One region of the Clostridium sulfidigenes genome, then DNA from elsewhere that is predicted to be linked to it. Evidence: riboswitches for the same ligand, from Rfam matches in the RefSeq annotation. Region 1 holds a riboswitch; each other region holds the start of a gene.
The links. Region 1 has a riboswitch for cobalamin ahead of cobT (nicotinate-nucleotide--dimethylbenzimidazole phosphoribosyltransferase). Riboswitches for the same ligand answer to the same signal wherever they lie in the genome.
Positions count from the first base shown of each region.

Region 1 (10,373 bases):
TAATATCCGTTATGCAAGTTATAAGCGGAAGAGATGGATTATATTTCATCTTATATCTTGATATTAGTTGAGAGCAAAAGGGTAGAGTAGAAATAATAATATTAGGTTCTACATCTTTAATTAGGTTATCAAGCTTAGGAAGAAAGTATTTTAAAAACATAGGATTCATATTATATTTTCTATTTTCCGTAATTTTATAAACTTGATTATAAAACACACTACCTTTGTTCACCATAACATTAAAAGCCTTATAAATTGCGTTGGAATAATTTGGTAATGAGTATTCAAAAACATCCTTTATAACTACTGATGCATTAGGATGATTAGACTGAATTTGTTCACATAAAGATTTAGATACTGAATAATGGCCCATACCAAATTTTCCTGTAAGAATTAATATTTTCATATTTTAAACCCCCCATTAATTCTACATAATTTTTACTATGGTTTTATTTTACATGGTAAATCTTAAGAAATACCTTTAATAAATCTTAAGATTTATTAAAGATTTGGAGGAAATTATTAAGCTAAACATAAATTAATAATAAATTACTATATTAAATAGAGAAATAAAGACCTTAGATATATAATAAAAAGGATTGTCTCAAAAGAATTAACTTTGAGACAACCCTTTTAAAAATATTATTTAAGGTTATCTAGTTTTTTATTGTACATAAACATGTAAAGTGAAGCAGAAAATATAACTATGTATCCTAAAATACTTATGATATCAGGGGATTGGTTAAATATTACCATGCTTATAATAGCTGAAAAGATTATATTAGAGTAATCAAAAATTGATATTTCTTTTGCAGGTGCATACTTATAGGCTAGAGTAATTCCAAATTGTCCTATAGTTGCAAAGATACCGGCTAATATTAAGTAGGTAAATTGAATCAAAGTCATAGGTGTATAAGAAAATATCATAAATGGGAAAATTGTTATTACAGAAAAGCAAGAAAAATAAAACACCACAGTATAATGCTTTTCACGGTTTCCAATGGCTCGAACGCAGGTATAGGCAGAGCCAGCAAATATGGCAGAAGAAAGCCCTATGAGGTAAGGAATTATGTCTACACTAAAAGCAGGCTTTATAATAAGTAGTGATCCAAGGAAACCAATAGCAATGATAGTAATATGCCTTAGCTGTAATCTTTCTTTTAAAAAGATAGCAGAGAAAAGTATTACAAAGAAAGGACTTAGCTTATTAAGCATATTAGCATCTGAAAGAATAAGATGGTCTATAGCATAAAAGTTTAATATTACTCCTAATGTGCCTAAAGTGGATCTCATAATAAGAAGCTTTTGGTTTTCTTTTTTGCCAAAGAAACTTTCTTTGTGATATATAATCATACCAAGAGCTATGACAAAAGAAACTATGTTTCTAAAAAAAGCCTTTTGCATAGAGGGTAAATCTCCAGATAGCTTTACAAAGGCAGACATCATTGCAAAGCCAAAGGCAGATAAAATAATTAATATTATTCCTTTAATTCTATTACTCATAGTACGTCTCCAATCTTAAGTTAATTTTTATAAACTATTTTAAAATACAGTTTATGTATTATAGTAAAGTTATAAATGTAATTCAAATGATATTACTTATCAATTATAATTATCCACTATTTCATAAATTTTTCAAGGGAATAGGGATATTTACGAATGTTATGTAAATTTAATTTATATTTATAGTTAATAACCTGAAGTTATATATGTATTATTCAATATGGAGTCCATAAAGATTGTTGAATAAGTTATGCTAGTAGTATATAATTTAAGTTAAATGAATAATAGTTTAAGGTACATTAAGTTTAATAGGGAAAGTGGTTAAAAGCCACTGCAGCCCCCGCTACTGTGTACGGATACAAGTCATGATACCACTGGTAATTCACTGGGAAGGGAATGATGAGGATAAGCCGTGAGCCAGGAGACCTGCCTAAAACTTTGTTAGTTGAGACCTTCGGAGGGAAGAGTATATCAAACTATTTTTTAGTTTAATAAATTTAGTTATGTGTATTAACACCCTTATCTTAGAGGATAAGGGTGTTTTTAGTTATAATAAAACTATTTAAAGAATAAATTTTACAGAATAAATTTAGATGGAGTGATAAGAGTGGATGAATTAAAAAAGTTATTAAGTGGTATTGAAGAGGTAAATAGAGAAGTAATGAATAATTCTAAGAATTACATAGATCATTTAAGCAAACCTATAGGAAGTTTAGGAGTCCTAGAAGAGATTGTTGTAAAACTTAGTGGTATTAAGGGTGAGCATATAAAAGAAATAAAAAAGAAAAATATAGTTATAATGTGTGCTGATAATGGAATTCAAGAATCAGGGGTTTCTTCATGCCCAAGAGAGGTAACAGCTACAGTTACAGAAAATTTTGTAAAGGGTACTACTGGAGTGTGTATATTGAGTAGATACTACAATAATGATACTACTGTGGTTGATATAGGAGTGGATAAGGAATTTACTGATCCTAGAATAATTAACAGAAAGATTAGATATGGTACAAGTAATATGACTAAAGGTCCTGCAATGACTAGGGAAGAAGCTATCAAAGCTATAAAGATAGGAATTGATATTGTTAAGGAGTTAAAAAATCAAGGATATGATTTAATAGGAACTGGTGAGATGGGAGTAGGTAATACAGCTACTTCTGCAGCTATAATAAGTGTATTCTCTGGAATTGATAGTGATTTAATAGTTGGTAAAGGCTCAGGTCTAACAGATGATGGATTGTCCCATAAAAAGGCTATGGTAAAAAAATCTATTGAAATAAATAAGCCTAACAAAAATGATGTAATAGATGTGCTTAGTAAGGTAGGTGGATTTGATATAGCTGGCCTTTGTGGAGTATTTTTAGGAGGTGCTATATATAAAGTGCCAGTGGTAATTGATGGGCTTATATCATCAGCTGCAGCTATTTGTGCAAAGGAATTAAGTTCAAAGGCTTCAGGGTATATGTTTGCATCTCACCTATCAGCAGAACCAGGAGCACAATATGCAATGAAAACTTTAGGACTTGAACCTATGTTTAGTTTAGGAATGAGATTAGGTGAAGGTAGTGGATGCCCAATAGCCTTTGGAATAATAGAGAGTGCTGTTTTTACTATGAATAATATGGATTCCTTTAATGAAGCTGGCATAGATAAAAAGGATTATATAGATATAAGAAAACAATAGAATATGAACCGGTGTAGATAGGTTACTTATATACAGCTTTTTATAAAGGAGTGTAGTAATTGAAAATATATATAGTTAGACACGGGGAAACAGAAGAAAATATAAAAAAGACTTACTATGGAGATATAGACTGTGAACTAACAGAAAAGGGAATTAAGCAAGCAGAATTGGTAGGAGAAAAATTGAAGCATATAAACTTTGATAAAGTGTTTTGTAGTGAAAAAAAAAGAGCAAAGGAAACCCTTAAAAAAATATATGAAGGAGAAGGGGTTAAAGTAGATTCTAGATTGAATGAAAGAAACTTTGGAATCTTTGAAGGAAAAAACTATAAGCAGTTACAAGATTCATTTAAGTTAGAATATGATACTTGGACAAATGATTGGAAGGAGTATTCCATAGAGAAGGGAGAGAGCTTTATAGAGGTTTATAATAGAGTGAAAAGCTTTATGGAAGAACTAAAAAAAGAATCAGTTGAGAATATACTTATTTGTACCCATGGAGGAATTATAAGAACAATATATACTTATATATTGGAAGGTAGTTTAGATAATTATTGGAGGTTTAATTCTAAAAATGCAGATTTGTCCATAATTAAATTAGAATACGGGTACTTTTATATTGATAGTATAATTCCAGTAGAATTTTAATATTAATTAATTTGTTTATGAGGATAAAAGAAGAGGAGAAAGAAAATGAGTAAATTAACTTTAGTTACTGGTGGATGTAGAAGTGGAAAAAGTAAATATGGAGAAAATCTACTTAAACATACTGATGATGTATTATATATAGCAACAGCTATAGTAACAGACGATGAAATGAAGCACAGAATAGAAAAGCATAAGGAAAGCAGAAATAAAAGTTGGCAAACCTTAGAAAGTTATAAAGACTTATATAAAAAAATAGAGAGATTTACTGAAAGATATATTTTTTTAGATTGCGTTACTATAATGACTACCAATTTAATGTTTGAAATCACTACAAATTACGATAATATAAGTGATGATGAAATAGATAAAATATGTAATAGCATAAAGAATGAATTTACATTATTCTTAGAAAAGTGTAAAGAGTTAGATAAGGAAGTTGTATTAATTACCAACGAAGTTGGATGGGGATTAGTGCCTGAAAACAAATTATCTAGAATTTTTAGAGATATTCAAGGTTTTATAAATCAACATGTAGCAAATATTTGTGATGAGGTATATTTAGTTTGTTGTGGACAAGGACTAAAAATAAAGGGATAGACGAGGAGCAGTGTTATGATTAAAAATTTGATAATTTTAGCTATAATAGCTATTATGGTATTAGGAGCCATAGGAAAAGAAAAGATTTTCTTTAATAATTTTCTTTTGTTATTCCAATTTATAACTAGAATACCAGTAAATATATCTCTGGCTTGTGAGAAAGAAAACTTTAAAAAAGCTACTTTATATTTTCCCGTAGTAGGAGCTATTCTTGGGGCTATTGAATATTTAATTTTTTATATTACATCTATATGGTTGCCATTACCTATGGTTGCTATAATTACAGTTATAGTTGGAATATTTATTACAGGTGGACTTCACATGGACGGACTAGGAGATACCTGTGATGGATTCTTTTCTTTTAGAAGTAGAGAGCGAATAATTGAGATAATGAAGGATAGTAGAGTAGGTTCTTTTGGAGTATTAGCCATGATTATAGATATAGCAGTTAAGGCTTTAGGAATATATTATATAGGAACAAAATCTATAGGTTATATGATAATAGTAGTACCAATGATAAGTAGATTATTTACTGTATTTATTGCTTTAATAGGAAAGTCAGCTAAAAAAGAAGGTACTGGGAATTTTTACATTGGAAATACTAATGGTGTATATTTTACAGGAGCATTAACTCTTACTTTACTTATTGGAAGTTTATTCTTTAATATTAAATATATTATTATACTTTTACTTGGCGGACTTATAGTTACTATAATATTTAATTTGTTTTGTAATAGCAAAATAGGAGGGCATTCTGGAGATACCCTGGGTGCCAATAATGAAATTGTTGAGCTAGCTTTATTTATACTAATTAGTAGTATGATTTTTTAAGAAAATAATGGTTATCTATATATTTTTAAATCTGGTATTGATATAATTATAATATTGTTTAGAAAATTGTATATAATTAATATTGTAGTTTGCATCTTGAATTTTAAATTTAGGATGCAAACTTAATTTAAATATTATATTACTTAAATGTTAGCTCCGTAGAGAGTTTTATATTTTTGAAAATTAGAATATTATATTAGAATTAAATATAATATAAAAATAAATATTAATTATGATTATAATTAATAATAAGCATATAATTATTGTTATTTGGAGGCAAGATTTATGAGTATAAAAATAATAACAGATAGTACTAGTTATATACCAAAGGAGCTCATAGAAAAATATGATATTACTGTAGTTTCTTTAGGTGTTGTTATAAATAATATAGCTAATAAAGAAATAGAAATTGAAAATGATAAGTTTTATAAAACCTTGGAGAAGTTAGATAGTATACCTACTTCATCTCAACCAAGTGTAGATGATTTGTTTAATAGCTTTGACCAGGTTATAGGTGAAGGACATGAAGCATTAGGAGTTTTTATATCCTCAGAAATGAGTGGTACATATGCTACTTGTAATCAACTAATAAAAACAATGATAATGGACAAATATCCTAAGGCTAGGATGGAAGTTATAGATTCAGCATCTAACTGTATGCAAATGGGATATGCAGTTTTAGAAGCAGCAAAACTGGCTCAGGAAGGTAAATCTATGGAGGAAGTTATAGCTGGAGTAGAGGCTATAAAGAGTAAGAGTAGGTTTTTATTTGTACCAGATACTTTAGAATATTTGAAAAAGGGTGGTCGTATAGGAGGAGCAGCCGCTTTATTTGGAGCACTTCTTCAAATTAGACCTATACTTACTGTAGAAGATGGAAAGACTTCAGTTTTTGATAAAGTTAGAACAAAACAGAAGGCAATACTTAAAATTATAGAAAAATTACAAAAGGATATAAAAAATAGAGGACTTGGACAGGTAATAGTTCATCACATAAACTGTGAAGAAGAGGGAAGGGCTCTAGCTAATAAAATCAAAGAAATATTAGGTATAGATGTAGATATACAATGCATTGGGCCTGTGATAGGCTGTCATGTAGGACCTAAAACTGTAGGAGTTGTTTATTATACTGAAAAATAAGATTGATATTTAAACATTAATAAAATTTATTTTATAAGGAGATGTTAAAGTGGATATTAAATCAAGAATTGAAAGTTTAAGAAGTTTAATGAAAGAAAGAAGTATAGACGCTTTTATTATTCCAAGTTCAGATAATCATGGAAGTGAGTATGTAAGTGACTATTTTAGAGTGAGACAATGGATTTCAGGATTTACTGGATCTGCTGGAACAGTTGTTATAACGGAGAAAGAAGCTCATTTATGGGTAGATGGAAGATATTTTCTTCAAGGGGAACAACAAATTCAAGGTACAGAATACATACTAGAACGTATGGGAGAATCAGGTGTTAAAACCTATACACAATGGATCTGTGATAATGTGAAAACAGGAGGTACTGTCAGCTTTAATGGAAAGGTGTTTACAGTTTCTCAGCTTCATGATTTAGAAGAAGCTTTTAAAGAAAAGGGGATTAAAACAAAACCTGAAGAAGATATTTTTGATATTATCTGGAAAGATAGGCCAACTATGCCTAATAATAAAATATTTATTCATGAAGATTCTTATGCAGGAAAAACTGTAGAAGAAAAGTTAACTTTAGTAAAAGAAGAAATGAAAAATATTAATGTAAATAACTTATTATTAGCATCTTTAGATGATATAGCATGGCTTCTAAATTTAAGAGGCGGAGATGTGGAATGTAATCCTGTATTCTTAAGTTATTTCTTAATTAGTGATGACAAGTATATTCTATATGTAGATAAGGAAAAATTAAATGAAAAAATTATAAATCTATTAAGTAGTAAATCAATATCTATAAAAGATTATAATGACATAGTATCAGATCTTAAGTTAATTAAAGGAAATATAACCTTTGATCCAAGCAAAACTAATGTATGGCTTAAGGGATCTATAAATAAAGAAGTTAACACAATAGAAAAAAGGAATATAACTACGGATTTAAAAGCTAGAAAAAATTCTGTAGAGCTTAAAAATATAGAAAATGCCCATATAAAAGATGGAATAGCTATGGTAAAGTTCATAAAGTGGGTAAAAGAAAATGTAAATAATGAAGAGATAACAGAAATATCAGCGGCTGAAAAACTAAAAAAACTTAGAGCAGAAGGTGAGGGTTTTATAGATATAAGCTTTGATACCATTGCGGGATATGGTCCTCATGGAGCTATAATTCACTACAAAGCATCTGAAGAGTCTAGTCTGAAACTACAACCAAAAGGATTGTTCCTAGTAGATTCTGGAGCTCAATATTTAGATGGAACTACGGATATTACAAGAACTATAGCCCTAGGTGAACTTACAGAAGAAGAAAAGGAAGATTATACTTTAGTTTTAAAAGGACATCTAAATCTGTCTACAGCAATATTCTTGGAAGGAACTCCGGGATGTAGTCTTGATGTTTTAGCAAGAAGAGCTCTTTGGAGCAAAGGATTAGACTTTAAACATGGAACAGGACATGGAGTTGGCTATTTACTTAATGTACATGAGGGTCCACAGGGGATAAGAAGAGAATTAAATCCAATTGCTTTAGAAGAAGGCATGATAGTATCTAATGAACCTGGAGTTTATAAAGCTGATAAACATGGGGTAAGAATTGAAAACTTAATAGCTGTTCAAGAAAAAGAAAAAAATGATTTTGGAAAATTTATGTGCTTTAAAGATTTAACTTTATGTCCTTATGAACTAGATGCAATAAATATATCTTTGCTTAATGAAGATGAAAAATCTTGGTTAAATGATTATCATAAAAAAGTATTAGAAAAGTTAAGTCCCTATTTATTAGAGGATGAGGTTTTATGGTTAAAAAATGCAACCAAAGAGATTTAAAAAAAGTAAGAAACCACAATGGATATTTGTGGTTTCTTATTTTTCTTACATATTTATTTTATTATGGTGAAAAATAAAATAAGATTACTTATTTAATAAGTAATTAGATAAAATTAAGTTTTTAAACTTAATTTAGCTACAAAGGAGGAAAAATAATGTCATCAAAGAAAGGTAGTACAGAAAAGTTATCTATCACAGCACTGATATTAATGATTTTTACATCTGTATATGGCTTTAATAATATGCCCAGGTCATACTATTTAATGGGGTATGGTTCAATACCCTTCTTCATTATAGCTGCAATATTATTCTTTATTCCATTTGCATTTATGATGGCTGAATATGGAGCCGCATTTAAAAATGAAACCGGAGGAATATATTCATGGATGGAGAAGTCGGTAAATGCTAAGTATGCATTTATAGGGACATTTATGTGGTATACGTCAACGGTAATATGGATGGTTAATGTATCTTCTGGAATATGGGTAACTTTATCTAATGCAATTTATGGTACAGATACAACTAGTACATGGAGTATATTTGGTTTTGGAGGGCGTCAAACGCTTGCCATACTTGCTGTTCTTTGGATTATATTTGTTACCTTCGTGTCAACTAAGGGGATAGAAAAAATTAAAAAGATTACTTCAGTAGGAGGTACAGCTGTAGCAGCACTTAATATATTGTTAATACTAGGTTCCATAGTTATATTAATAGGAAATGGTGGAGAATTAGCACAACCTATAGTTAATTCTACAACTTTCATATCATCGCCTAACCCAGCTTATCAAAGTTCAATATCAATATTATCATTTATGGTATTTGCTTTATTTGCCTTTGGTGGTATTGAGGTAGTTGGAGGATTGGTTGATCAAACGGATGAACCAGAAAAAAACTTTCCTAAAGGTCTTGCTATATCTGCTATAATCATAGCTGTTGGATATGCAGTAGGATTATTCTGTGTTGGAATATTTACAAATTGGGATGCTATACTTGGAACAAATGGTAAGTATGGAGATATAGTTCACATGGGAAATGTAGGTTATCTTATAATGAATAACTTAGGTTATCAATTTGGAGTAACCTTTGGAGCAACTGAAGCTATTTCAGTACAAATTGGTAACTGGATAGCTAGGTTTGTTGGATTATCAATGCTACTTGCTCTTACAGGAGCATTCTTTACTTTAACATATGCACCACTTAAGCAATTAATAGCAGGAACTCCTAAGGGGTTATTCCCCGATTCAGTTGCAAAAATGAAAAAAGGTATGCCTGTAAATGCAATGCTTATTCAAGCTATAGTAGTAATAATTATGATTTTATTAGTAGGATTTGGTGGAGAAGCTATGGAAGAATTCTTTAGTATTCTTGTAGCCATGACAAATGTAGCTATGACAATTCCATATATGTTTTTGTCTGGAGCGTTTATATCATTTAAAAGGAGAGAGAGAATACAGAAACCTTTCCAAGTTTTCAAAGGTAAAGGATTTATAATTCTTGTAACTATTGTAGTAACAGCTACAGTTGGATTTGCTAATTTTTTCTCAATAATCGAACCAGCTATGAATGGAGATATGGCTAAAACTATATGGAGCATTGCAGGACCAATAGTCTTTTCAATAGTTGCCTTAGTACTTTTTGCTAGATATGAAAAGAACTTAAAGAAAAATAATTAAGAAAAATTTGCAATGAAGAATATGTTCTAAAGATTATAAAGTTCAGATAAATAATATCTGGACTTTATTTTATAAAAACATTTAAATATAAAATTTATTATTATAGAAGTTTTAATATGTCTTTTATTTTGGTGAAAATTTTATAAACATTTATTTATATTTATCAAATTTATTTATAAATTATAAACTTAGCTAGACAATGCTTAGGTATTGAGTAATAATATTAATATCAAGTGAAACTTAGCTTAGAAGGAGTTTTATCTCCATTGAAGTTTAGTTGAACATATACTCAAATAGTCAGTAGCTCTAGTTGATGACATTATTATTCCTTACATGGTAGCTAACCACAGTGTTAAAGCAGCTAGGCTCTATATAAAAAGTTAAATTAAACAAAGAGGTGGAACGGTTGAATAAAATCATAGGAAGCAAAATTAAAGAACTTAGAACTAATAAAAAGATGACATTAAAGGAACTAAGCG
Region 1 covers NZ_JBQHQR010000009.1:121,665-132,037, forward strand. The annotation lists gene ACTNBA_RS12095 (MGDG synthase family glycosyltransferase) at 1-406, opposite strand, end outside; gene ACTNBA_RS12100 (DMT family transporter) at 643-1,503, opposite strand; cobalamin riboswitch at 1,779-1,951, shown strand; gene cobT (nicotinate-nucleotide--dimethylbenzimidazole phosphoribosyltransferase) at 2,111-3,184, shown strand; gene cobC (alpha-ribazole phosphatase) at 3,244-3,831, shown strand; gene cobU (bifunctional adenosylcobinamide kinase/adenosylcobinamide-phosphate guanylyltransferase) at 3,877-4,428, shown strand; gene cobS (adenosylcobinamide-GDP ribazoletransferase) at 4,444-5,259, shown strand; gene ACTNBA_RS12125 (DegV family protein) at 5,545-6,399, shown strand; gene ACTNBA_RS12130 (aminopeptidase P family protein) at 6,449-8,221, shown strand; gene yjeM (glutamate/gamma-aminobutyrate family transporter YjeM) at 8,377-9,894, shown strand; gene ACTNBA_RS12140 (helix-turn-helix domain-containing protein) at 10,301-10,373, shown strand, end outside.

Region 2 (10,373 bases), on a different contig from region 1:
AGGTCCAGTTATAATCAAGGTTCTATAGTCATCTCCTATATTAAAATCTAGCGGAACGGCATTTTTAATTAATGGATATCTCCCCTTAATTATATTTATATATCCATGATTATTTAGAATCGGCTGTATTCCATCTATATCTTTACTATATTTTGCTTTTGCTAGAATCATATCATATTCTGCAATGACTTCTATATTTATCTTTAGCTCTTTAATCCTCTCAAATATCATATCAGTTAAAGTTGCAAGTATTCTATACTCTTCCATGGTCTCTTCTGATTTTAGTGTAGTTAACTCTGCAGTATACTTTGATACAGAACTTGGCTCTATAAATACAGTAGTCCCTTTAGAAGACACTTCTACTATGGACCCTTGAACTTGATTCTTATAGGAAGCCTTTATAGGAATTGTATATCTACCATTCCTTTGACTTATAAAAAATTCTTGAATATATTCTTTATTGGCACTACTTCTTATAAACTTATCTAACCTTTCTTTTATCTTTTCTTCACAACTTTCTATATGTCGTCTAATTCTCTTAAGTTCTTTACTAGCATTAGAATCCACTATGCTTCCTTTAATTGAAGTCTCTATTTCCTCTTCAATATATTTTAATTCTGTGATACTTTTACCATAAGCACTTAAAGTTGGCGCATATCCTTCTTTATCTTCTATAAAAATTTTAACCTTTCTGCATCCACGTAAAAAATTATCTATTGTTGTTAGCTCTGATGGCTCAAGCACTGAGCCTTTTTCAATCTTATCTATCAAAGGAGCAATATTAAATATTCCCTTTAATGGCATGTGATAAGAAGCATCAATAAGGTTTCTACCTTCAGATGTTTCCTCTAACATTCTTTTCACTTGCTTAATATTATTACTAGGTTGAAGTTTATCTAGTAACTCTCTTCCTAATCCACTTACACAATAAGATTTAATAATTTCTTTTATTTTATTATAATGTAATTTTTCCAATGTACTAATATTCATTTTCACGATTCCTTTACTTATTATTAAGTCCATGAAATCCTTCATAGATTTCCAAAATAAAAAAAGCCATGGATACTCCCACAGCTTTAAACTTGCCATTAACAGAGATAGCTATAGCTATCCTAATGTAAATTTCGTGGACTTGTATCTTTAATAGTTTTAATTAATCCCACAACAAATAAAGGTATATACTACCCAAATTTTTAAGATTAATATTTAATTACTATTTTAGATACTAGACACTCACAAAAATACCTCTCTCTCATTTTCGAAATCTATGTAATTTAATGTTAAAGCATTATTTATAAAAAATCAATACATTTTAATTAAATAATATTTATCTATTAATAAAACATTTTCTTTTCCATTGTTTTACTTATATGTAACATATGCTATAATAATTTTATTACTTATATTTTATTGAAGGAGGGTTAAGTATGTTATCACTTACATTTTTTATATTTATGCTAATATCACTAGGATTTCTAATATACTTTAATTATCATCCTCATGGCTATAAAATGCCTATAGTTAAGACTATTACTAGTCTATTATTTATTGCTATATGCGTATCTAGCTATAAAATTCTTTACTTCAATACCCAATACTTCATCTTTATACTTTTTGCATTAATAACATCTTTAATTGGAGATGTATTCCTTGCCTTTAATACTAATGAAGATGATGAAGTAAGCAAAATGTTTGTATATGGATTAATTAGTTTTTCTATTGCTCATATATTCTTTTCTTTAGCCTTTGCTACTCTTACCCCAGTGCTAATTTGGCATGTTCTATTATTTATACTAATTTCAATAATCTCTATTCTATTTTTAAATCTAATAAAAGGCTTTGATTTTAAAGGAGCCTATAAACTAGTTGTTACTTATTCAATTATAATTAGTTTTATGGTTACAAGGGCATTGTCATTAACTCCCTTAATCCATGAAAACTATTTAAGTACTATACTTATAATTATAGGTGCATGTCTCTTCTTTTTATCTGATTTAATTTTATGCTTTATATATTTTCATAAAAAATCACCATCTTACATGACAGCATTAAACTTGTTATGTTACTATGTAGGACAAGGTCTTATAGCTCTTAGTTTAGCTCTATAACAGCTTTACAACATAAGCAAAATAAATTCTATAAATAAAAGAATAGATATTAGTAAAGTTTTATTAATATCTATTCTTTATTTACTCCTACCTATGTATATATTCTAATTTTCTTTATCCTATTCCGATCTATATCTTCAATTATAAATCTATAATTACTATAAATTATTTCTTCGCTTATATTAGGGAATCTTCCTAGCACACCTATTATAAATCCACCTATGGAATCAAATTCATCGGACTCAATTTTTGTTCCTATAAGTTCATTTATATCCTCTATTCTAACACTTCCTTCAACTATATACTCATCTTCCTTTACCACATATATTTCTGGTTCTTCATCATCATATTCATCACTTATATCTCCAACTATCTCCTCTATTAAATCTTCAATAGTTACAATTCCAACGGTTCCACCATATTCATCAAGGACTACTACCATATGCTGCCTATTTTTATTCATATCTTTAAATAGCTCTGTAACCTTTCTAAACTCATAGGTATAGGTTATTTCCCTCATATAGTTTTTCAAACTAAATCCCTTAGTATCTTCCATAAATATAATATCTTTAACATTTAATATCCCCACTATATTATCTATAGTATTTGAATATATAGGTATTCTTGAAAACCCCTCTTCCTTTATAACTGAAATAATCTTATCTAAACTTTCCTCTATATCTAAAGCTATTATGTCTACCCTTTGAACCATAACATCCTTTGCATAAAGGTCTCCAAATTGAAATACATTATGAATCATATCCTTTTCCTCTGACTTTAGTATACCTTCCTCTTCACTAACGTCTACCATGATTTTTAATTCATCTTCTGTTATAAATGGTTTATTACTATCACTTTTCCCTCCAAGTAATTTTATAAAGAACTTTGATATTGTAGTAGTTATGATAACTACTGGTTTAAGCATCTTACTTATAATAAATATTGGATTTGCAACTCTTAGTGATATTTGCTCAGAATTTTGTGAAGCTAAAGTTTTTGGGGTAATCTCACCAAAAATAAGTACTACTATAGTCATTATTATAGTACTTATAGCCACACCTCTACTTCCAATAAGACTAATAGCTAAAACCGTTGCTAAAGAAGATGATGCTATATTCACAACATTATTCCCAACTAAAATTGATGCTAATAAGCTACTAGGATTATCAGTTAATTCCTTAACTCTATTAGCTCCCTTTATGTTTTCCTCTACCATATGTCTAACCCTTATCTTGCTAATAGACATTAAGGCAGTTTCTGATGCAGAGAAAAAGCTAGATAGTATTATTAATATTATTAATCCTATAATCTGTATATATATTATTGAACTCAAACCTACTCCTCCTCTCCCTTAACTAATATCTACTTCTATTGATATTAAATAAAACTTTAAAAGTAGTAATGAAATAAAATATATATCTTAATTATGCTACATTTCACTCTAAAATATTATCTAAAAGGTTTTATAAGAAAAATATATCTTTTAATAAAATATATTTTTAAAAATCATAATAAAGGTGTCACCAATATATTAGAATAATCATAATATGTAGTATGCCTCTAAGGCATTGGAGGGAAATAAATGAGTAATATGTATAATAACTATGATAATTTTAATGATGCTTTTGAAGACTATGAGAATTATGAATATTATCCTAGCTATTCTAATTATGAATATGATGCCAGTAACGACTATATAAAACACAATAAATGTAATAATTCTAATAGCAATACTTCTAATGATTCTTGTAGACATGAAGTTCAAACCCATGTTCATGAATATAATGGTTCTACAAAATCTGGTTGTGTAGACTGTAGCAATATTCACAACCATCGATTTGCTGGTGTAACTGGTGAAGCTATTCCTTACCGTAACTCACACGTTCACAAACTTGAAACAAATACTGATTTCTATAATCATTACCATGAAATTTGTGATACTACTGGACCAGCTATTTATGTTGGCAACGGTAAGCATGTTCACTTTGTAAAAGGAAAAACAAGTAGAGACAATGCCCATACTCATGAATATATTTTTGCAACCTTAATTGAAGCACCAACTTTTTTTCCAAATAATAAATAATATATAAAGTAATTTAATTTAAAATATAATAACTACAGCCTAGTAAATTCTGAGCTGTAGTTTAAATAATATTATCTATACATACTCTAGCTTCATAAGATTCCCTTTTAAAATTTGTCCCCCCCAGGTACTTTTAAAGGAATGAAACTAGAGTTTATACAACCCAAAACTTATTAAAATCCCTGTAATATAGTATTGCAGGGATTTTATTATACAGACTATTCATCAATAATCTTTGTACTACATAGGATTTGGGGACTTTATTTATAGCTTCTCTTTATTAATTAACTTATTTATCGAATCCTCTACTCGTTTTTTTCGTGTTTCTTCCTTTTTAGAAGAATCTATATAATCCACATATTTCTTCTGATTAGAGTAAGATAAACTATTCCAAAAATCATACACTTCATTAGATTCTTCAATTCTTATTTTAAAATCTTCAGGAAGATTAATTTTTCTTTCTTCCTCATCTTTTTCAACTATAACTTTAACATAATCTCCAATATCTTTATTTATCTTTTTTCTTATATCTTTAGTTACACCTATTATGTGGCACTCTGTTCCCATTCTAACAATAGATCCCCTATATGGCACCCCATCAAAAGTAGCTTTAACTTTAACCCTCTTAGCTCCAAAAATTTCTTTTACATTAAAAGGTATCTCTATATATGCTCCACCTTTTCCCATTGCTTCTTTAAGTTGTCCTTCAAACTTCTCCATTATATTATTCTCCTTTATATATGAAATAAAATATTCACTATAACTTCGATATGTTATAACATAATATCATATACTAATTATAATAAAATCTCACTTAGGAAACTATTTACATATAAACCTATTTAACTATAAAACTATAAAACTAGTTAACTAGTTGTTCTATTCATGCTGGTTTCAGGGATTTTGCTGTTTTATAACATGGTTAAATCCATGTTATAATAAGAAGAATATTTAATACTCTTCTTACCTATTTAACTACTATAAAATAGCCTAGCTAAGATAAATGAAATTATTATTCTATTTATCCTAACTAGGCTTATTAAATTAAAATATTATTTACATAGATCAATAATTACTTGAGTAAATATTTTAGCACTAAGTAGAAGTTCATCTACTACTGCAAACTCATCATCACCATGTAAATTATTATCAGTACCTGGCATTGTACATCCAAAAGCTACTCCATTATTAATATGATGAACATAAGTACCTCCTCCTATGGCTATACATTCACCCTTTTGTCCACTATATTCCTCATAACATTTCAAAAGAGTTTGTATAAACTCAGAGTTTTCATCAACATGATGAGCTGGGAACATATCATCACTAGATAAGATTATATTATCCTTTGCCATATTGTCTCTTAAAACATCACGCACATTTTCATTAGTTGCACAAAGTGGTGCTCTACAATCAAAGGTTCCGCTTAACTCTGAAGTAGTATATTTAAATATATTCAAAGTTATAGTTAATTCACCAGATAGATCATCACTCATCTTAATACCACAAGCTTCCCCCTTAAAATCTCCATGTGGGAATAACTTGCTAACAGCACATAGTTTCTTAAATCCTTCACTACTTACAAATGGCATAGATGTGAGTAATTCTAACATTCCTGTAAGAGCATTATTTCCATTTTCAGGAGTAGACGCATGTGCTCCTGCTCCCTTAGCCTTAATAACCCAGCTTTCACCGTCTTTATCAAAGGTGAATTTTAAATTTGTACTTTTTGCCGCATCTATACAATATTTATTTATTTCTTCCTCTGAGAAACCTTCCACAACTGCAATTGCAGTATCTGGAACTACATTAACCTTAACTCCACTTGTCATAGAAATCACTCTTGGTAAGTTGTTATCTTCTTCAAACTTACTTTCAAAGGGACTATGTAATCCTCCCTTTTCAATATTTATAACAGGAAAGTCTGCATCAGGTGAAAAAGTCATAGGTGCTTCTTTCTCTTTTTTATAGTAATATGCTATATCAGAACTTCCACATTCCTCATCTGTTCCTAATATAAGACGAACATTTTTACTTAAAGGTATATTTAAATCTTTAACAGCCTTTAAAGCATATAAAGCTGCTAATGCTGGTCCCTTGTCATCCGCTGAACCTCTTCCATATAATTTACCATCTTTTATTATTGGCTCAAAAGGTTTTGTAACTGTCCAATCATCACTAACCGGTACTACATCTAGATGGGCTAAAATATCTAATTGCTTTTCTTTATCATTAAAATCAATAGCTCCTACATAGTTATCATAATTTGTAGTTTTAAATCCCATACCTTCTGCTAGCTCTAAAGCAGCCTTAAGAGCTTTTGCTGGACCCTCTCCAAAAGGCATATCTTCTTTAGTCTCTGATCTATCACTTCTTATCTTTATTAAATCACATATGTCATTTAACATTTCATCCTTATGATTGTGAAAATATTCTTCTATTTGATTTTTATACACCCAAATCCCACCTTTATTTTAAAATTTAACTATAATTCCATTCTAATACTAAAATTGTTTAATTTCCATAGATGTTACAGTTAATTTACTCTTTTCGTTTCTTACAAATTTATTAATATTTATTCTATATCCTATAAATATAAAATATAATATATATAATAAGATATATAAAGTAACTATCTAGATTTTATTATATAGATAGTATTACTTACATTTTAAGTATAAGGAGAATTTAACATGTCAAAGAAATTTTTTAAAAAATTAGCTATGACTATAGGTATTTTAACATGTATATCTATACCTACAACTGCTTTTGCAGATATTCATGGTGAATACCCAAGTGGTGAAATTCTAAGCTTTGGTTCTGATTTAAGTGATAGTCAAGAAGCTCAATTAAGAAAGTACTTTAAAGCTCCAGACAATATTGAAGCTATATATGTAGACAGTAAAATGGCACTAAAACAATTTGGTCTTGATGAAAAAGAATTAGCCAATTTTACAGGTGGATGGTATTCTAGTGCCTATGTTAAGCTATTACAAAAGGAAAATGGCGTAACAGTAAACTCTTCTAACTTAACACTAGTAACTAATGATATGCTTGCAAATGCATTAATTACTTCTGGAATATTGAATGCAGAGGTTACAGCCTCAGCTCCTTTTGAAGTAACTGGAGAATCAGCTCTTGCTGGAATCCTTGCTGGTGCTGAGAATATAATGGGTGGTGAATTATCTACCTCTAATAAAAAAGCCGCTCAAGAGGAAATAGACGTATCCCTAGACTTAGCTGAAGAGATAGGGGATACAGAAGCTTCTGCAATTATCAACGAAGTTAAAACAGCTGTTATAAAAGACAAGCCTTCTAGCGAAGAGGAAATTAAAGAAATTATTGAAAAAGTTGAAAAAAAATATGATGTAGATATAAGTGCTACCATTCAAAACAATATGGTTACATTGATGTCTAATATAAATGACCTAGACTTAGACTATTCTAAACTTAAGGATACCTTAGACAAAAGTGCATCTAAATTTAAAGATGAAATGAATGCTCTAGGAAAAGAACTTAAGGATTCAGGCTTCTTTGATAAACTATTTAGCTGGATTAGCGAATTCTTCAGTTCACTTTTTAACTAAATTAAAGATTTAATTATAAAAATAAACCGCACCTTTTAGGGTACGGTTTATTTTTTATAATTTGTTAGTAAACTCTATCATATGGTCATATAATTTATCTATGTTATCATGGTTATCCACGTAGAATTTATATAGTTCCTTATAGGATACATTTTTTATAGTTTCTTCACAGTTTTTAAAGCCTTTTAAATAGTTATAAAACTCAGATGATATTTGTGGTAAAAATCCAGCATCTACTGAGTTGTCTATACTTACACTATATAAATTTTCATTATAAGGCTCACTTATAGTCACTAGGCATTTACTCATATATTTTCCTAAAAGCTCTATAAAATTAGTAAATTCCGCCTTAAAGTTTCCTTCTTCAGTATCTATTTTTTCATTATTCCTATCTATAATATTATCTAGGTTTTTCAAAACCTTTGGTACTTCTGATATAACTAATAATAAACTTTCCTTATCGAATTGTGCTCTTTTCATATACACTCACTCCTTACTAATAATTTAAATTTATTGCTTTATTAATGGTAAATTAAAAAACCTCTTAGCTACTAAAACTAAAAGGTCTTAAATCTTATTTATCATAGATTAAATCACACCCTTCCATCTCTCGTAGAATTATAGCGTAAAAAATAGGCAGGTGTTCTGACTCAAGTATCATTATTTTCTTCTGCCTTCCCATAAAAAACAGTGGCATCTTAGAAGAAAACTCCTCTCTTACAGCGGCGGGACCGTGTGGGATTTTCACCCAGCTTCTCTTTTAATCAGTTATAGGAGAATATAACCGAACCCATCTTCCATAATATTCAATTGTTAATATTATATTATACCCTTCTAATTTTCATGTCAAACCATTAATTATAGCCCTAACTATTGTTTTACCTTAAAATTAGAAGTTTTAGTAGTTATTTTAATGTTTATTGCTGAATATCATATTTAACATATTTTTAATTTCCTCATCACTGCATTCTTCTAATCTCAATAACTCATCATATGGATTTCCATCTAAACCTAAGTGTTTTGCAAAAGCCGGTTCTGTTTTCAATCCATTTTTCTTAAGGATAACAACCTCTTCTCTAGTTCTTTCTCCACCTAATCTAAGTATTCTATCTTCCACTACCATATGCCTATAACCATTCTGTTTACAACTATCCAATGACTGAGCATATATTTCTATTTCAATATCCTCCACATAAAAGTTTACAGTTAATATTGTCTCATTATCTGTACTATTATTACTTATATGAAATTTACTAAACATAAAATACCTATCTTCTACTCTCTTCTGAAATTCCTTAAAATCATAAACTTCACATACTATATCTAAATCACTGTTTTCTATATCAATATTAATAGGTATAGTCCCTACTAATATTGGATTAAACTTTCTTAAAACATTAAATATATCCAGCTCCTTAAGTACTTTATATGAATTTTGTTGTTTTTTATTACCATGTTTAAGGTAGTTTATATTTATAAAATCTTTATTGTTCATACTAAATTATCCTCTTAACTATGTTATTCTTCTATTTGACTAATTTTTCAAACTTTAATGCCTTATTGTATTTTGGAAGGTGTAGTTTCTTTTATATATATTAATCCATCAAACAAATTTTTAGGTATATATTGAAAGCTTTTTGGAATACTCTCATCATAAAATGCATTACTAAAATTAAAAATTTGATTCTTTGATAGTATTTCTGATAACTCCTTATTGTCAGATGCTGAATTAAAATCTAAAAATGATATAGGTACCTGGGTTTTATCAAATTTGTACGCTAAATATTCAGAAGCACTAATATCTATATCTGATTTTGTAAAACTATTAGTAGACATACCATCATATACATTAAAACTTCCTCTAGAAAATTCAAAGCCTATAGAATAATATTCATCTCCATACATTTCCTTTAAACTTTTACCCATATATTTATAAATATCATCCATAGATGAAACATGTATATTGTGTGCCCATAGCATAACTTTATCATTTCCTAATTTACCTTCATGCTCTTGTATCCATTTAACATTGGTCGCCATATATTTATCTCGTAAATTACTTGCTGCAACTGATAGGACAAATGGATGTACACTTTTATTAGCTTCTATGCGATATTCTACACATTGGGATAGAAGATTTAGATTCCATATAGCTAACTCATACTCATTCTGTAAGTTGTTATTAAAGTACTTTTCTTTTGAATTCTCCATATCTTTCTTAATTTCTTTTATATTTAATAGGATACTATCAAGTTGTTCAGCTGTAAGAGCTTTAATATCATTTCTATATATTGTGTTTAGAGTATCTTCTTCCACCTTAGTCTGTAGCTCTTTGTCTAGTTCCCCTAAATAATAACTAAGTTTAGGAAGTGTATCTAATATATCAACAATATCCATCCCATAGAATTTAATCTTTTCTTTATGAGATGGATCATTATTATATTCCTTCATCCACTTTATCATGTTTTTTATTTCTTCCGTTCTATATAATTCAGGTAAAGAATCCTCTACATTACCTTCTCCCTTTAAAATATAATCATTTATTACTTGTCCAGCTCCACCATTACATTCCATAACAAAGACTCTATAGCCCAT
Region 2 covers NZ_JBQHQR010000012.1:43,471-53,843, forward strand. The annotation lists gene ACTNBA_RS13690 (endonuclease MutS2) at 1-990, opposite strand, end outside; gene ACTNBA_RS13695 (lysoplasmalogenase) at 1,428-2,108, shown strand; gene ACTNBA_RS13700 (HlyC/CorC family transporter) at 2,200-3,441, opposite strand; gene ACTNBA_RS13705 (YmaF family protein) at 3,805-4,191, shown strand; gene ACTNBA_RS13710 (YdeI/OmpD-associated family protein) at 4,456-4,911, opposite strand; gene pepV (dipeptidase PepV) at 5,244-6,647, opposite strand; gene ACTNBA_RS13720 (DUF1002 domain-containing protein) at 6,885-7,778, shown strand; gene ACTNBA_RS13725 (hypothetical protein) at 7,833-8,258, opposite strand; cobalamin riboswitch at 8,397-8,587, opposite strand; gene ACTNBA_RS13730 (DUF4269 domain-containing protein) at 8,689-9,273, opposite strand; gene ACTNBA_RS13735 (erythromycin esterase family protein) at 9,336-10,373, opposite strand, start outside.
Region 2: it holds a riboswitch for cobalamin, as region 1 does, so the genes downstream of both, ACTNBA_RS13725 (hypothetical protein) here and cobT (nicotinate-nucleotide--dimethylbenzimidazole phosphoribosyltransferase) in region 1, are expected to answer to the same signal.

Region 3 (10,373 bases), on a different contig from region 1:
TGGCATAAATTATAGGTGCAATTATACCATCAGAAGTATTTTCAGCTATAGTTTCTACATCACCTCGAATTATTTCATCCTTACTTAAAGAAGTTGTATCTCGACCTACAATATATGAAAGCTTAACTCTAGCTTCTTTTATATCATCATGAACAAGAGCATTATAGACCTGAATTCCGGCTGTATGAAGACTCTTAGCAGCAAGCGTTGTCCATATTATTAAAGTATTAACTACTATAAAAACAATATTATTTATTATAGATAGCTTAAGTAATAAATATGGAATAGTGTATGTAATTATACAAACCATAAACACCATAAATAAAGAAGCCCACTTCAATTTAATATTATTAGGGAAATGTTTTCTTAGCCACTTTTCTATAGCTCCAATAAGTTTTCCTATATATATAATAGGATGTGGTAGCCAATTAGGATCACCTAAAATAAAGTCTAAAATAACTGCTAAAGATACACAAAGTATATTTAAGGATATATGAAAATTAATCATGATAACTTCTCCCACTATCTATTTAAGCCCATTATTTTATATATTTTATTCATATCTATAGAGGCTCTTACAAGGTCAGCTAGTTTATCTAATTCCTTTTCTCTTAAGTGCTCATAAGGCATAGAAACCTTCTCTTCAATTCCCTTGTCTCTTCTTAATTCATTAATAATGTGTTGTCTAAACTCAACCCCATCAAAAATACCATGAATATACGTTCCCATAACATTTCCTTTATTATTTACTACTCCATCTAAATGATTAGCTTCTTCATTATTGCTCTTATTTATGTTAATAAGGCTTTTACCTTCATCTAAAAGCGTAGTTTTTCCCATGTGTATTTCATATCCATAAATACTTAAAGGTGTATCATTGTTTATTAAATCCTTTGCTATGATACCATTAACTCTAGTTGTAATCTTTTTCTCTTCAAAAACTGTTTTTATAGGTAAAATATCTAATCCTTCCATAGACTCTAGTGTAGTTTCAACTCCATAAGGATCCTCTAATACCTTCCCCAGCATTTGATATCCTCCACAAATACCTATGATTTTCCCATTAACTTCATATTCTCTAATTTTGTTATATAAACCTGATTTTTTTAAATATTCTAAATCCCCTAGGGTATTTTTAGTTCCAGGAATTATAACTAAATCAGGAGTTTTAAATTCAGTTACAGTTTCCACATATCTTACAGAAACATCTGGTTCTATAGATAATGCATCAAAATCAGTAAAGTTTGATATATGTGGTAACCTTATAATGGCTATATCAATTTTATCTGTGATATTTTTATTAAGGTCAACAGCTCCATCTTCATCCTCTAAGTCTAATTTAAAATATGGAACAACCCCTAAGCAATCCCTATGAGTTAACTCCTCTAAACTATCTACTCCAGGTTTAAGTAAAGATATATCTCCTCTAAACTTATTTATAATAGTTCCCTTAACTCTATCCTTCTCACTATCACTAAGGAGCATAATAGTACCTAGCAAAGAAGCAAATACGCCTCCCTTATCGATATCACCTACAAGTAAAACAGGTGCGTCTATTAGTTCAGCCATCCCCATATTAACAATATCGTTGTCTCTTAAGTTTATTTCTGCTGGACTTCCTGCCCCTTCCATAACAATAATATCAAATTGATTTTCTAATTTTTCAAAAGCAGACTTTAAATCATCCTTAAATTTAACTTTTAAATTGTGATATTCCTTTGCATTGGAATAACCATAAACTTCTCCATTAAAAATAATTTGACAATTTTTATCTGTAGTAGGTTTTAGTAGAATAGGATTCATATATACCTCCGGTTCAAGTCCCGCAGCATAAGCTTGCAAAACTTGAGCACGCCCCATCTCTTTTCCATCCAAAGTTATATATGAATTAAGAGACATATTTTGTGACTTATATGGACATACCGAATACCCATCTTGTTTAAATATTCTACATAATGCAGTAACTAGTATACTTTTTCCTACAGAAGAAGCTGTACCTTGAATCATTATTTTAGCCATTTATAATACCTTCTTTCTATTAAGTAGAGAACCCAAATCTTTGATTTGGGGTGAATCACTTACTCAGCGAACGCAGTGAGTCGAGTTTCAATTTAAATAAAATAAAAAAGCAAGGAAGAAAAGCTCCCTTGCCAAATAATTAAAATTTCCATCTTAGTAAAATAAAAAATATAAGTTTAAATCTAAGTAAGATAAACTTACCAAAATCTTTAATTTTACTTATACATATTAACTTAGTCACTAAAATAGCTCATTTCCCTCCGAAAGCTTATATTTAGGCAGGTCTCCTGGCTTATGAATCACTCTAACCTCACCTTCCCCTATTAAGAGTGGTATTTGAGGGTCGTCATCATTTACAGTAGCGGGGGCTGCTATGGATTTTAACCATATTCCCTTTTCACTTTTAAAAAGCACCTAAAATACTATTTAATTTTCACCCATAATTATAAGAGGTTTAAACACATAAGTCAATATAATGTAAATTTTACTTTGCATTCACTTTTATATTCTGTAAAAAATGTAAAGACCTAGCATTGAAAATGATAGGTCTTTAGTTATGACAAATATTTTACTTATATAATGGAATTTTATTGCAAAGAGCTTTAACTCTCTCCTTAGCAGGTGATAAATCAGCATCCCTATTATCAATTGCCCAATTCATTATATCAGCAATTTCAATCATTTCTTCTTTTCCAAAACCTCTAGTAGTAGTAGCAGGTGTACCTATTCTAATACCACTAGTTACAAATGGGCTTTGGGATTCAAAAGGTATTGTATTTTTATTTACAGTGATTCCAACTTCGTCTAATAGATGCTCCGCTGCTTTTCCTGTAATATCTTTATTTCTTAAATCCACAAGAATTAAATGATTATCGGTACCATCAGACACTAATTTAAATCCTCTTTCTTTTAATGCACTTGCAAGAGCTTTAGCATTTTCTAAAACTTTTTGCTGATACTCTTTGAAAGATGGGTCTAGAGCTTCTTTAAAGCAAATAGCTTTAGCTGCAATAGTATGCATTAATGGACCACCCTGTATTCCAGGGAATATAGTTTTATCTACTAGTTTTGCATACTTATCTTTACAAAGTATTGCCCCACCCCTTGGTCCTCTTAAAGTTTTATGAGTTGTTGTTGTAATAAAGTCTGCATATGGAGCTGGGCTAGGATGTACACCTGCGGCAATAAGCCCAGCTATATGAGCCATATCTACCATCATATATGCACCTATCTCATCACATATTGATCTTATTTTATCAAATTCTATTATTCTTGGGTAAGCACTAGCCCCCGCAACTATCATTTTAGGTTTTTCCTCTAAAGCTACAGTTCTTAATGCATCATAATCTATAAATCCATCTTCACCTACTCCATAAGATATAAATTTATATAACTTTCCTGAAAAGTTAACTGAACTTCCATGGGTTAAGTGTCCACCATCAGATAAATTCATTCCTAATACTTTATCTCCTGGTTCTAATACACTCATATAAACTGCCATGTTAGCTTGAGAACCTGAGTGAGGTTGAACATTGGCATGGTCTGCGCCAAATAGTTTACACATTCTATCTCTAGCAATGTTTTCAGCAACGTCTACACATTCGCAACCACCATAATATCTTTTTCCTGGATATCCTTCTGCATATTTATTTGTAAGAGTGGACCCCATAGCCTCTCTCACAGCCTCACTTGTAAAGTTTTCTGAAGCGATAAGTTCGATTTTACTTTCCTGTCTAGCAGTCTCAAGACAAATTGCTTCATAAATTTCCGTATCAATGTTTTTAACATGTTCTAAGTTCATACATACTCCTCCTGCAATTAAAATTAGTTGTTTTTGGTGGAACCATGTGAATAGCTTTTTAACAAGTTTTTTCTTTTGCGTTAGTAAAGCTTTAGTACTTAGTTTTGCAGCACAGATAGCAACAATATAACCACCAGAACCTTTACATATTATTATAACATTTATTTTCATGTTAACCTACTCAATTTTTTAATTATTCTTGAAATTTTTTAATTATATGACTTTATGTGTACAAAAACACCCTTAAATAGTTTCTATATATTTAACTTTTTAAAATACTATTTAACTTAATTTAATAATTCCTTTAGTTATATTATTGAATAAATCATCTATGTTGTTATATAATCTATTTAATTAATAACTATAAGGAGGAATGATATGGAAATTCATATATTTCTAAAAGGCAAGAAAGAAGCTGAAGTTTTTAAGGGAGATAGAATTGATATCCTTGATTTTGAAATGGGTGGAGTTAAGTATAAACAAGTGAGATACTTTAGAAACGGATTTAGTAAAAGTGAATTAATTGAATCTAATATAATTGATAAAATAATTAAAAAATAGAGGAAATACCCTCTACTTTTTAATATAGAACATTATTTAGTTCAATACTATTTCTTGAATTATAGTTCCCTCTAATGTTTTTATATAGAATACATCTCCATATACAACTCCATAGCTATGAGGATTATTTTCCTTTGGATAAGAAATAGAACCTGGATTAATTATAGAAATGCCATCTTTTTTATTAATACCTAATATATGTGTATGACCATGTAGCATTATATCTTCTGTAGATATATTAGGCATATTATTCTCATTATATTTGTGTCCATGAGTTAAAAAAAATCTTTTGTTATTATATAAAACTACAGAATAATCTCCCATGCATGGAAAATCCAATAACATTTGATCAACTTCCGAATCACAGTTTCCACGTACTGCAATTATCTTATATCTATATTCATTTAGTATCTTTGCTACCTCTTTAGGATCATACTCTTCCGGTAATGGATTTCTTGGCCCGTGATAAAGTATATCTCCAAGAATTAATAAATAATCACCCTGTTCTCTATTAAATACTTCTATAGCTTTTTTTGTGTATTTTGAAGAACCATGAATATCAGAAATAACTACTAATCTCATTTTATATCCTCCCATAATAAATTTTATACTTATTATTTACATTACTTTTATAACATTGTCAAATGTATAACAACATGTGATTGACGGTATTTTACCAAAGTTCTATAATTTATTATATAACATATATACAGATTAAGGAGGGGTTTTATTTTGATTGTTAAAGTTTGTGTTGGAAGTGCTTGTTATGTAAGAGGTTCTCACAATGTTATAAACCGAATTAAGAGCTTAATAGAATTAAATAATTTAACAGATAAAATAGAATTAAAAGCTTCATTTTGTCTTGGTCATTGTACTGATTCGGTATGTGTTACTGTCGATGATAACATTTATACTGTAAATGAAGATGAAGTAGATAAATTCTTTGAAGAATATATAGTTAAGAAGGTGAATCTATGCAAGTAATGAATTTTTCCTCCGCTAACTGTAAAAATTGCTACAAATGTGTACGTACTTGTACAGTTAAAGCTATAGAAGTCTTAAATGATCAAGCTAAAATCCAAGAAGATAGATGTATTTTTTGTGGTCATTGTTTAGTCGTATGTCCTCAAAACGCCCGTCATGTGCTTTCAGATATTGATGATGTCAAAGCAGCATTAAATAGCAATAAAACAGTTGTTGCTCAATTAGCACCTGCTTTTAGAGGAGTATTCTCTCATCCTTCTAAATTGATAACTGCTCTAAGAAAATTAGGTTTTTCTTATATTGAAGAGGTTTCCATAGGTGCAGAACTAGTAACTCAAGAATATGAATGTAGGATTGATTGTAGTTCAAGTAGTGAATTTATCACAAGTTGCTGTCCTTCCATAGTAATGTTAATAGAAAAATATTATCCTGAATTAATTCCATTAGTTTTACCAGTATCCTCTCCTATGGTCGCCCATGGAAAAAGCATAAAAAATAGATATGAGGAACCTTATACTGTTTTTATAGGTCCATGTGTATCTAAAAAATATGAAGCTTTATCTGAATCTAATTTAGGATTTGTTGATTCTGTGTTAACCTTTGACGAAATCATCGACTATATAAAAGAAAATGGTATTGAATATTCTGAACTAGAAGATGGAGGAGTAGATTTTAGCGGTACTACAAGAGGTGATCGCTATCCTGTAGTTGGTGGAATATTAAATGCCATAAGACCTACTATTGATAAAAAAGATTTAAATGTAATTAGGGTTCACGGTCTGGAAAATTGTAAAGTTATTTTAGAGGAACTTAAAAATAGCACTTTAAAGAATGTGTGTATAGAATTAAGTGCCTGTAATGAAAGTTGTCTTGGCGGTCCAGGCACATTATCCGATAATGAATCTGTATACACTAGACTCCAAAGAATTCAAGATTACTTAAAAACCAAAAATAATAATTCAAAAGTTATTAATATAAATAAGGATAATCTTAATCTTACAAGAAACTTTGAAAATAAAAAAATCCATATGCTAACACCTAAAGACGATGAAATTAAAGTTCTTCTTAAACAAATGGGAAAATACACTAAAGAAGATGAATTAAACTGTGGCGCTTGTGGATACAACACTTGTGTTGAAAAGGCTATTGCTGTTTACAATGGAATGTCTGAGGTTGAGATGTGTGTACCTTATATGAGATCATTAGCAGAAAATATGAATAGTGAAATATTTAAAAATTCACCTAATGCTTTAATTATAATTGATGATAACTTATTGATTAAGGACATTAATCCCTCTGGAAGAAGAATGTTTTTAAATTGTGAAAAAGAAAGTATAATAGGAGTTCCTATAACAGAAATTATACACGACTTAGACTTTAAAAAAGTAGCCGACACAAAAAAGAATATTTTAGGTAAAAAAGTTTTCTACAGTAAGTTAGATTTTCATGGGTATAAAAGTGTAATTTATATTAAAAATCACTCATCTTTATTAATAACATTTACAGACATAACTGAGGAAGAAAATAGGAAATTAGAATTGACTGAATTGAAGCGTAAATCTATTGATGTTACCCAAACAATTATAAACAAGCAAATGATGGTTGCTCAAGAAATTGCTAGCTTACTTGGTGAAACTACTGCAGAAACTAAAGTTGCTATCCTAGAGTTAAAAAAAGTATTAGAAGAGGAAGACTAATATGAGAAAATATTACTTAGATGTAGCTAATATGAGTATGAATAAACACGGTGAAGAACTTTGTGGTGACAACGTTGAAATTGCTAATACAGAAGATGGAATTATTGTAGTGATGTCAGATGGTCTTGGCAGTGGTGTTAAAGCTAATATACTAGGAACTTTAACATCTAAGATTGCAGTTACTATGTTAAAAGAAGGAGCTACTATAGATGAGACTATAGATACTATAATTAATACATTGCCTGAATGTCAAGTTAGAAAGTTAGCCTACTCCACTTTTACAATTGTGAAAATTAAAAACAGTGGCGAGGTATATATGGTAGAGTACGATAATCCACCTGTTTTTCTTTTTAGAAATAATCGTAGTTGTGACATCAAGAAGAATCGACGTATAGTGAATGGTAAAGTTATTTTTGAAAGTAGATTTTATATGAATGAATCTGATGCTCTAGTTATTATAAGTGACGGAGTTGTACATGCTGGTGTAGGTGGACTCTTAAATTTAGGTTGGGAATGGCCTCATATAAATAGATATCTAACTAATGTACTCCACAAAGAGGTGATTGCTCAAAACATATGTAGACAACTATTAGAAGTTTGTAAAGACTTATATGATAATAAACCTGGGGATGATACAACAGTAGTAACTATTAAGATAAGAAAGGAACAAAACATCTCTCTCTTTACAGGGCCGCCTAAAAATAAGGATGATGATGATATTCTTATAAATCTTGTGAAAAATGCTACAGGTAAAAAAATTGTATGTGGTGGCACTACTGCAAATATAATATCTAATGCATTACACACCCCGATAGAGATAGACTTAAAGCATTATACTTCAGAAGTCCCGCCTATGGGATTTATGAAAGGTATAGACTTGGTTACAGAAGGCATACTAACTTTAAATAAAGTAAAAGAATTATTAAAAAATTATCTAAATTCTATTAAAAGGAATGCTATACCCTGTGCTATAAATGGCTCTGATGGAGCCTCTAGAATTACTAATATGTTAATTAATGAAGGTACATCCATAGATATATATATAGGGCAAGCAGTTAATCCAGCTCATCAAAATCCATCTTTTCCAGATGAATTTAATTTAAAAATTAAGATTGTTAAAGACATAGCCAGATTACTAACTGCATTAGGTAAAAAAGTAAATGTAAATTATCTTTAATTTCAAAAAGATATTAGATTTTTTCTAATATCTTTTTAAAATCTTTTTATTATAATTGTAATACGCCACATATAATACTATTCCAATGACTATGCAAAGAATTCCAATAGAAACAGCACATAATGCAAAAAACTCTTCAGGTAGTATGTTTATAATAGGATCTGTGTTGGGATCAAAAATCCATTTATCATTATTAAAAAAAATTTTATGGAATATTGTAAAGAAAAAATTAAAGTTAATACTTACAACTATTGAGATTAAAACTGGAGTTATAATTGATATAATGGAAATATATTTTATATAAATATAGCTCTTATAACTGCTAGTATACAGTACAGACAATATGGCTAACGTAATTATTAAACTTAATATAGTAATCTTAGCAAGTTTAAATAATTCCTTTACTTCTTTAAAATGAAAAGCACCAGCATCTGATGATTCTAAAGATGGTAGTTCAAATTTGTCGTTGTTATTATATAACAAATAGTCTATTACATAAGAATAATTTTTTTTCATCTCCTCAATAGATAAGCTTGTTCTCTCCTCCATATTAAATTTATTAATACTGTAAGTATAAATAGGTTTTATGCTTGTTACTATTAAAGTAGAAATAAGAATAACTAAAACAAAACCTGTAATAGAAATAAGTATATTTAGAATAATTTTTTTCATAGTATTACCTCACCTTTTATTTGTTAGAAATTAGTAATCTATACAATACAATTTTATTATCCTATTTTATCATTGTCAAAAAAATTTTCATATAGTATAATTTTCATGTTACAATATATGAGTTATAATGTGCCCACTTGTAGTGGGTTTTAAATTTGATTAAATAAAATTTAGTAATTTCATAGATTTGGGGGTAAAAATGATTCATTTAATTGGAATAAAGAAAGAACTTGACTTAATTTTAAGAGCTAAACTAGCAATATCCCAAGATAATATAGATGGAATATTACTAAAAATGAAAGAAACTCTATGCGAAGAAGTTGTTATAATTAATACCTGTAATAGAACAGAAATATACTTAAAATCTTCCCTATCTCAAAATATCATAATACAAGAAGTATTCAATACACTTAATTGGGATGAAGAATTTATTAAATATATATTTTACTCTAATGATAGCAAGGCTATAACTCACTTACTGGAAGTTAGTTGTGGGTTTCATTCAAAAATTTTAGGTGAAGATCAAATCTTAGGTCAAGTAAAGGATGCCTACTTAAAAAGTAAAGAGTTAAAAGTTATAAAAGCTTCTTTTGATAAGCTATTTACAATGGCTATTAGTTGTGGTAAAGAGTTTAAAACCGAAAGTAAACTATATAAGACACCTGTGTCCTATTCATCTATTGCTGCTAAAAAAGCTATAGACCAAGGTTGTAAAAATATATTAATATTAGGTTTTGGTAAAATGGCTCAATTAACTTTAAATTATCTTATAGGAAAACAAGATATCTTAGATAAAATATATATTGTAGTAAGAAATACAGATAAGGTTATTAATCATAGTACTATAATAAAAAATATAAAATTAATGGAAAATAAAAAGATTGAAATTATACCCATTGATAATATGGTATATACTTATAAATATATAGATGCTTTAATATGCTGTACTTCTTCCCCTACTCCAATTGTACTAAAGAAAGATCTCCCTTCACAACCAATTTTAATTTTTGATCTTTCCTTACCAATTAATGTTGAAGATTCTTGTAGTGAATTAAAAAATATATGTTTATTTAATTTAGATAATCTTCAAAATGTAGATAAAGAAAATAAGATTCAGCGAAGAAATATTATGAATTCAAATAAATATATAATAAAGAAATACTATGATGAATATAATAATTTTTTAAAGTTAATGTCCTTAAGTGGTATAATTAAAGATGTAAAAGAAGAAGGTAAATTACTTGTGGAAAATAATCTTAAAACCTTTAAAAATAAAAAGTACACTAAAGATAATGACAAGCTTGTAGCTACCCTTTTAAAAAGTAGTGCTAACACATATATAAATCGTGCCATTGAAGTTTTAAAAGAAGAAACTTTAAAAGGAAATAATAAGGACGCCTATGAGTTAATTGAACGTATTTTTCTAAATAAAATTAATTAGGAGGAAGAGCTTAATGAACAA
Region 3 covers NZ_JBQHQR010000020.1:9,833-20,205, reverse strand. The annotation lists gene cbiB (adenosylcobinamide-phosphate synthase CbiB) at 1-505, opposite strand, end outside; gene ACTNBA_RS17505 (cobyric acid synthase) at 523-2,019, opposite strand; cobalamin riboswitch at 2,280-2,452, opposite strand; gene glyA (serine hydroxymethyltransferase) at 2,588-3,820, opposite strand; gene ACTNBA_RS17495 (hypothetical protein) at 4,199-4,381, shown strand; gene yfcE (phosphodiesterase) at 4,418-4,963, opposite strand; gene ACTNBA_RS17485 (NAD(P)H-dependent oxidoreductase subunit E) at 5,114-5,365, shown strand; gene ACTNBA_RS17480 ([Fe-Fe] hydrogenase large subunit C-terminal domain-containing protein) at 5,356-7,062, shown strand; gene ACTNBA_RS17475 (SpoIIE family protein phosphatase) at 7,064-8,239, shown strand; gene ACTNBA_RS17470 (TIGR01906 family membrane protein) at 8,264-8,911, opposite strand; gene hemA (glutamyl-tRNA reductase) at 9,111-10,352, shown strand; gene hemL (glutamate-1-semialdehyde 2,1-aminomutase) at 10,366-10,373, shown strand, end outside.
Region 3: it holds a riboswitch for cobalamin, as region 1 does, so the genes downstream of both, ACTNBA_RS17505 (cobyric acid synthase) here and cobT (nicotinate-nucleotide--dimethylbenzimidazole phosphoribosyltransferase) in region 1, are expected to answer to the same signal.